One region of the Arthrobacter sp. zg-Y1110 genome, then DNA from elsewhere that is predicted to be linked to it. Evidence: riboswitches for the same ligand, from Rfam matches in the RefSeq annotation. Region 1 holds a riboswitch; the other holds the start of a gene.

Region 1 (4,205 bases):
AACACCACCGTGTTCATCTGCGCCGCCCACACCGCGGCGGCAGGCTCATCCAGCACCACCTGCGGGTGTGAACGGGCGCTCGGGTATTTCACGGTGACGGCACGCATCCAGTCCGGCATTCCGCGCGGCGGATTCTTGGAGAAGAACACCTCTCCGCCGATGCCCTCCGGGAAGCGCTCCAGCGAGACGGGCCGGCCGCCGTTGGCCCGGATGAACGCCTCACCCACCTCCGCGAAATAGCGGGCCAGATCCAGTTTCGTGATTCCGGGATCCGGCCAGATGACCCGCCCGGGACTGGAGATGCGGACCTGCCGCTCCCCCTCCGGACCGGGAACGGCCAAGGTGGTTTCCTCGCGTGCCATCGTTCTGCTTTCCCTCATTGGACAGTGTGGGAAAGAGGTTACCGTGTCAGGCGGCAGGCTTCCCCCGCACCGGTTCCACCGGTGCGCCGGGCCGGTAATTCTTTCGTCCATGGACAAAGCGGTAGAGCACCGTGGAGGCCAGCAGGACGGCGGCCAGCACCCAGTACATGCCGTGGAATCCCATCAGTGGCAGGAGCATGCCCAGAAGCAGCGGGCCAAGGCCCACACCGGCGTCCATCAGGATGAAGAACGTGGACGTCGCCAGGCCGATCCGGGCCGCCGGTGCCGTTGTCACGGCAATCGCCTGGGCACACGGCATCAGTGCACCGAAGCCGAAGCCCACAAACACGCCGGCCAGGGCCATCACCGTGTCATTTGGGGCGTAGGCCAGCAGCGCCAGGCCGACGGCGAAGGACACCAGGGTGGGGTACACCACGGCATTGTCACCGTGCCGGTCCTGGATGCGCCCCACAAACAACCGCGAAACCAGCACCACGCACGCATAGACCACAAAGAAGAGGCTGGCGCCGAGCACCAGGCCTTCCGTCTGGGCATAGGAGTTAAGGAAGGAGAGGATGCCGGCATATGCCGCGCCGGCAATGAACATCACCGATGCAATGGCCAGTGCCGACGGATCAATGATGTCCGTGAGGTGCATCCGCCACTTGTTCTCCTGTTCTTCGGCGGTCGGTGTGCGTTCCGGCAGGGACAGCACCAGGGACAACGCGAGTGCGACGGCGGCGCAGCCGGCAGCAAACAGGAACAGGGCGCGGTAACTGACGGACTCCGCCAGGAACACGGCCAGGAACGGGCCTACTGCCGTAGCCATCGTGGTGGAGATACCGAAGTAGCCGGTACCCTCGCCGCGCCGGTGGACCGGAATCAGTCCCATGACCGAGGCGGAAATACTCGTGCTGGCCGCTCCGAATGCCATGCCGTGCAGGATCCGGACGGTCAGGAGCAGTGCCAGGTTGGACGCGGGGATGTACAGCAGCGATGCGACCACGAACACCGCGAGGCTGGTCACCAGCAGCCGGCGCCGCCCCACGAAGTCCAGGAACTTCCCGGCGAAAACCCGTGCCGCCAACGCACCGAGGACGAAGGATCCGGAAGCAAATCCGGCGGTGCTGTCGGATGCGGAGAACTCCTGAACCGTGTAGAGCGCCATGGTGGTCATCAACAGATAAAACACCAGTGAGATAAAGAGATTCGTGATGATCGCCAGCACAAATCCCCTGGTCCATAATTTCGAACCGCTGCCAGCCACTGCATACTCCTGTTTGCTCGGAACAAGCGACCGATATTGGAAGGTCGCCTAACAACCTTACCCGCCGCCGTCGTCGGTCGGGAAGCAAATTTCAGTGATCCCGGCCACTTTTACCCCACACGGTGGTGCAGTCGTGACCGATGGGAAAACTTCAGCCACTCCCGTATCGGAGGGTGGAATTCTTCGAGCGCGGATCGGGTGGCCGGGACGCCGATTCCGAGGCAGTGGTACGGCTGTTACTGAAGGGATCACACCCGTAACACCTACCTCGACGCCTGGGGTTACCCCGCCACTCGGACGCGAGAAAAGCCCTGTTAAGATTGAGACTGAAGCTAGCCGGTGTGGCCGCAGAGGCAGATTTCGGGTAGCATATCGCGCCCCCGATCACACGCCTGAGAGAAGCAGATCACACAATGGTTATCCAACCGTAACTATCTTGTACGGTTATTCCCATGCCGCTTTCTGATGCGGCTCCCCCGGGCTTGTTACCTAGCTCTGCCGCTGGTCCCGGGGTCCACAGAACGCACAACCACGGCAGAGGCGGGGGAACCATTTATGGGTTCCTTGAATCCTTGGGGTTAAGTCTCCGGTTTCACCGGCGGCCGGGTGTCTCCCATCCGAATCCGACAGCTCACCTCGCAGGTATCGGGAGAGGTTATTACATGACTTTCAACAAGACTCGTGGACGCCACCGCGCCGAGACCATCGTCGTTGCCGGCCGTGGACGGACCATCGGCAGCGCCGCTGCCGTAGTCGTCGCAGGTTCCGGCCTGATGCTCAGCATGGCCGCACCGGCCTCCGCCGGAGTTGTCGCCAATGACAACTACACCCCGTCGCAGGCCGTTGCACCGGCCGCCCCGGTAGCAGCCGCCCCCGTTGCAGCCGCACCGGTAGCTGCCCCCGCAGCTGCTGCCACCACCCACACCGTTGTTTCCGGTGACACCCTGGGCCAGATCTCCGCCGCTTACGGCGTTGGCCTGGACTCCGTCCTGGCGCTGAACGGCCTGTCCCTGGCATCGATCATCTACCCCGGCGATGTCATCACCGTTGCCGGCGAAGCCGCTCCGGCCATTGCTGCCGAACCCGTTGCGTCCTACGCCGCTCCGGCTGCAGCACCGGCAGCAGCAGCACCGGTTGAGCCCGCCAATACCGGCGTGGTCACCACCCAGTCCACCAACATCACGCCGGCTGCAGCAACCCCCGCAGCCAGCGGCACCAACGCCATCATGCTGGCTTCGGCACAGTCGCAGCTGGGCGCAGCCCAGGACTGCACCGTCCTGGTTGAGGTTGCCCTGCGCGCCGCAGGCCACAGCGTGGGGGACCTTGCTCCCGCACAGCTGGCCGCCTACGGCACCCAGGTCTCCACCCCGGAGCCCGGTGACATGGTCTACTACGCCGACGGCGGCATGGGCCTGGCCCACATTGCCATCTACATCGGCAACGGCGAAGCCATCCACAGCGGCTGGAACGGCAACCAGACCGTAGTCCAGTCCGTCAACGTCGGCTCCGGCCCCGTGTTCTACCGCGCATAAGGCTTCCCAGCCACACCGCGCAAGATGAGCGTCCGTCCCGCAAGGGCCGGGCGCTCATTGCGTTAAGCGGTCAGGACCTGCCACCGGTTGCATCAGGGCACAAACCGGTAGCCCATGCCGTGTTCAGTGAGCAGGTGCTCCGGAGCCGCAGGGTCACGCTCCAGTTTCCGCCGCAGCTGTCCGATGTACAGCCGCAGGTAGCCCGAGTCCGTGGTGCCCGGGCCCCAGACGTTCGTGAGCAGGGCCTGTTGGGTGACCAGCATGCCCGGATGGGCAAGCAGTTCGGACAGGAACCGCCACTCGGTAGGCGTCAGGCGGATGTCCGAGCCGTCGTCGACCCGCGCGATGCGCCGCGCGGCCAGGTCCACCCGCACGGTCCCGAACGTGATCTCGCTGGGGCCCGCAGCCGCGGGCGACCGGCGGGAAAGCGCCCGGATCCGGGCCAGCAGTTCCTCGGTGGAAAAGGGCTTGGTGACGTAGTCATCCGCCCCCAGGTCCAGCGCCCGCACCTTGTCCGCCGGATCGATCCGGCCCGAGACCACCAGGATGGGCACGGCACTCCAGCCGCGGACGGCTTCAATGACTTCCATGCCGCTCACCCCCGGCATGCCCAGATCCAGCACCAGCAGGTCCGGATGGGTGTCCACCGCCTTCCGGATGGCGGCACTGCCGCTTTCCGCTGTCACTACCTCATATCCGTACGCGCTCAGCGTGATGCGCAGCGCGCGGAGGATCTGCACGTCGTCGTCGGCGACCAGGATCTTCATCCGGCCACCGCCGGAGTGGAGATCCCTGCCGCATGGGTACCGCGTTCAGCGGCAGGCAGCGAGAGGACCATGGTCAGACCGCCGCCGGGGGTGTCTTCGGTTTCCAGCGTTCCGCCCATTCCTTCAGTGAATCCCTTGGCCAAGGCCAGTCCCAGGCCCAGGCCGGTTGAGTTATCCGTGTCCCCCAGCCGCTGGAAGGGGACGAAGATTTCTCCCCGCCGCTGCTCCGGGACACCGGGTCCCGAGTCTATGACGCGGATTTCCACCCGGCCGGCAA
Region 2 (4,205 bases), 1.1 Mb from region 1:
CCCAGGACAACCTCGTAACCCTCGGGCGCCGAGAACAACTCCATGAGGCCTTCACGGACGCTGCCCACGAGGTTCCGTACCGGAGCCTGCCGGTGGGAGGTGCCGAGCAGGTTGGCTCCCGCTGCTGCGAGTGCGGACATCTGTTCCGGGCGTACCTTGGAAGGACCGGCACCAAATCGGCCGTCCTTCGGGAGGAGCCCAGCGGGAATTTTCAGTGCGGCGGTATCGCCCATGGTGTGACGCTCCAAGCGGGTTTCGACAGTGGCGGATATGCACTTCCATTCTGCCGTACAGGCTCGGGAGCCCGCGATGTATGACGCCCGCCACCAGAGACTGTGCCCGGTGCCGCGCAATTATCGGGCGGTCCGGCGGATAGGCTAACGTGTTGGCGTACACCCCCGGGGCAGCGGTGCGCTGCCTCTCTTCCTCCCTTGCTAGGAGCGGCCCGTCATGACGGATCTCATTGACACCACTGAGATGTATCTCAGGACCATCCTGGAACTGGAAGAAGAGAACATCGTTGCCCTCCGTGCACGCATTGCCGAACGGCTGCGCCACTCCGGGCCCACGGTTTCCCAGACCATCGGGCGAATGGAACGTGACGGGCTCGTGGTGGTTGCCGGGACGCGTCGGCTGGAACTGACGGAACTGGGCCGGCGCCGGGCCACCGAGGTCATGCGCAAGCACCGCCTGGCCGAACGGCTCCTTGCGGACGTCATCGGACTTGACTGGGCCTACGTCCATGACGAAGCCTGCCGCTGGGAACACGTGATGAGCGAGCGTGTGGAACGGCGCCTGTATGAGCTGCTGGGCCGCCCCACGGAATCGCCCTACGGCAATCCCATTCCCGGCCTCGAGGGGATCGGCGGGGTGGCAGCGGAAGTGTTCATCGCCGGCGTCGTCGATCTGGTGTCCACTGTCGCGTCGGCCGAGCCGGGGACCAAGCTTCGGCTGGTCCGGCTGGCGGAACCCATCCAGGTGGAACCCGAACTGCTTACCCAGCTGGACGAAGCGGGGCTGCGGCCCGGAGCGCAGATCACTGCAGAAGTTGTAGGCGGTTATATTTCCGTGCGTGTTCCGGGCATCGAGGGTGCCTTGGAACTGCCTACGGAAGTGGCATCCCACGTCTTTGTTTCCCCAGTTGGGTAACGGAATGGTCACTTTTGTGACATTTACCCTATAGTGAGTTCCGACGCTGAAACACCATCGTTATCCGGTCCGTCCGCCGAGCCCTGCCAGCGGACCGGAGCACTAAACTCGTCCAGGCAGGGGCGGAGGACCCACTTTCCGGCAGCATTGCTGCCTTGGGGTGAAGCCTTTCGGGAGCCGGCTGCATTTCCTGCATAGTTGCAGGTGATGCCCGCCTTTTCCGGAAAGGCCGAGTTTCTCTACTCGAATCCGACAGCTAACTTCGCAGGCGATCCATGAGAGGGAAAAACTTGTCGAAGCATGCTGCTTCGGGCCGGCGCCGCGCGTCAGCTCCTATTGCACCTGCGCGCCCGCGCAACGCCTCACCGTCAGGCCGCCGGCGCGCCGAAACAAAGTCCGTGTCCGTGGGCGGTGCCGCCCAGAAGGTGGCTATTACCGCTGCCACGTCGGGCCTGATCCTTACGGCCGCCATGCCCACGCATGCGGCAGCCGACGATCCGGTCCAGCACGAGCCGGTGGCGGTCGACGCGCCTGTCTCGGCCGACCCGAACGCTGATATCGGATTCGCCCGGGCCGGGCTGAGCAGCAAATACGACCCGGACGCCAAGCTGGCCGCCATCACGGTTGCCGCCGGCTCGCATGCGGTCCCTGCTGCAGCCAAGGGCACGCTGTCCACGCCCCTGGACTCATCTTTGGTGCAGACCTCCGGGTTCGGCCACCGGGTCAGCCCCATCACCGGGCAGCACGGCGAGATGCATAACGGACAGGACTTCGCCGCTGCCTGCGGTACGGCGGTCAATGCTGCGGCATCCGGCACCGTGGTCTTCGCCGGCTGGCATCCCTACGGCGGCGGCAACCGCGTTGTGGTTGATCACGGCAACGGAGTCCAGACCACGTACAACCACCTTTCCAATATTGCCGTCACCGTGGGCGCTGAAGTCGAGCGCGGATTCCTGGTCGGCGCGAGCGGTACAACCGGTTCCTCAACCGGCTGCCACCTGCATTTCGAGGTCATGGTTAACGGCGAAGTAGTGGACCCGCTGAATTGGTTGTAAGCGCTTAAATCAATTGGTTGTAACCAGTTGAATATCGTTTCGTGATCGGAACGTGACATACCTCAAATGTTGCTGTACGCTCATCCTCGTGCCCGATTCGCCAAAGGTGGGGCACCTTCGAACAGATCGCCTAGCTCTGCCACTGTTTGAAGTCCGTTCGCAGAATCGCATGGCAGAGGCGGGGGAACCAATTTCGGGTTTCGAAAGAAACCCTTGGGGTTAAGTTGCAAAAGGCCATTGGCCGGGCAACCGGGTGACTCCCATCCGAATCCGACAGCTCACCTCGTAGGCAATTGGGAGAGGCAAACTTGTGTCATCAAACGCTCATGGCCGCCGTCGCGCTGCCACCGTACAGACCAACCCGATCACTGCACTTTCCAAGGCAGTCAGCAGCAACGCCGGAACCGTAGGCCGCCAGGCCGCCGTCGTAGTTGCAGCATCCGGCCTCGTGCTGGCTGCCGGACTTCCTGCACAGGCTTCCGTAAGCACGGACCGCCAGGCACTCGCAGCAACCCCCCTGAACATCGTGGCCGGCAGCGTTACCGCCCCCGCCAACGCACCGTTCGAGCTTCCCCTGGTTGCCCCCAGCTCCACTTCCGGCGCCGAATACCGCGCACAGGTTGCAGCCGAAGAGGCCGCAGCCCAGGCAGCAGAAGAGCTCGCAGCCTCGCAGGCCGCAGCAGCAACCCAGGCAGCAGCCACCAAGAATGCCGCAGCTGCCCGCACCGCCGCCCCGGCAGCCTCCGGTGCCGCCGTAAAGCCAGCCTCCTCCATGTCGGCTCCGGTCGAAGCACCGGCTTCCGGCAACATCGCAGCTGGCCTGGTTGCTTCCGCCTACGGCCAGATCGGTGTGGCACAGGATTGCACCGCCATGGTCGAGAACGCCCTGCGCTCCGTCGGCAAGGCCGTCGGCGACCTTGGCCCGATGCAGTTCCTGCAGTTCGGTCCCCAGGTTTCCACTCCGGCTCCCGGTGACCTTGTGGTCAACGGCGGCCACGTTGCGATCTACGTCGGCAACGGCCAGGTCATCAGCGGCGGCCTGAACGGCCTGAACACCGGCCTGCATGCCCTCTCGGACCTGGGCGGCGTCAGCTTCGTCCGCGTCAGCTAACCGGAATACGAGACGCGGAGAAAATCATGACCTCGACAATTGAGCGCGCCCGCCACCGGGCGCCGGTGGAACGCACCACTACGCTGAACGCCCTTGCCGGCGCCGTCAGTGCCAACGCCGGAACGGTGGGCCGCCAGGCCGCCGTGATCGCGGCAGCCTCCGGGCTGGTACTGACCACCGGTGTCGCGGCCAATGCCTCCGGGGCGGACGCCATGCGCGACGTCCAGACGAGCACCCTGGATCTTTCCTCGGTCAAGATCCTCCAGGTCTCCGAAAACGCGACGGTTTCGTTCGAACGCGACAGCATCGCCGGCACCACCCCGGCACCCGTGGCGGAACCTGTAGCCCCGGTTGCCGAAGCACCTGCTGCCGCTGCGGCTCCGAAACCGGCTGCCGTCGCTGCCGGCACGCGTGCTGCTGCCAACACGGTTCCTGCTGCTCAGGCCACCACCCTTAGCACGCCGGCACCTGCGCAGCCCGCGCAGAGCGCCCCTTCCGGCGTAGCATCCACCATTGCAGCCGCTGCCTACGCGCAGCTGGGCATCGGCCAGGACTGCACCCGGTTGGTCACCAACGCGCTGGCCGCGGCCGGAATCAACCACCACGGCTGGCCTGCAAGCTACCTCACCCTTGGACGGACGGTGAGCGCAGCTGAGGCCATCCCCGGTGACCTTATCTACTACGCAGACGGCGGGATGGGCATGGCCCACATCGCCGTGTACGTGGGCGGCGGACAGGCAGTGCACGGCGGTTTCAACGGTGGATCCACCGTTGTGGCTCCGGCCGAGCTCGGCTCCGGCGGCGTCTACATCCGCGTAGGCGGCTAGGCAGCTCCCGGTACAGCATCCATGGCAAGGCCCCTCCTTCGGGAGGGGCCTTGCCTGGTTAAG

What was found. Region 1 has a riboswitch for cyclic di-AMP ahead of N2K99_RS08020 (LysM peptidoglycan-binding domain-containing protein). Riboswitches for the same ligand answer to the same signal wherever they lie in the genome.
Region 2: another riboswitch for cyclic di-AMP. It lies ahead of N2K99_RS02795 (NlpC/P60 family protein); the one in region 1 lies ahead of N2K99_RS08020 (LysM peptidoglycan-binding domain-containing protein).

The regions. Positions count from the first base shown of each region.
Region 1 is NZ_CP104272.1:1,717,703-1,721,907, reverse strand. Features, by position in the region: gene ligD (non-homologous end-joining DNA ligase) at 1-362, opposite strand, end outside; gene N2K99_RS08025 (MFS transporter) at 409-1,590, opposite strand; cyclic di-AMP (ydaO/yuaA leader) riboswitch at 2,144-2,288, shown strand; gene N2K99_RS08020 (LysM peptidoglycan-binding domain-containing protein) at 2,292-3,161, shown strand; gene N2K99_RS08015 (response regulator) at 3,254-3,928, opposite strand; gene N2K99_RS08010 (ATP-binding protein) at 3,925-4,205, opposite strand, start outside.
Region 2 is NZ_CP104272.1:574,886-579,090, forward strand. Features, by position in the region: gene serC (phosphoserine transaminase) at 1-233, opposite strand, end outside; gene N2K99_RS02785 (metal-dependent transcriptional regulator) at 451-1,149, shown strand; cyclic di-AMP (ydaO/yuaA leader) riboswitch at 1,240-1,436, shown strand; gene N2K99_RS02790 (M23 family metallopeptidase) at 1,440-2,204, shown strand; cyclic di-AMP (ydaO/yuaA leader) riboswitch at 2,353-2,511, shown strand; gene N2K99_RS02795 (NlpC/P60 family protein) at 2,515-3,315, shown strand; gene N2K99_RS02800 (NlpC/P60 family protein) at 3,342-4,142, shown strand.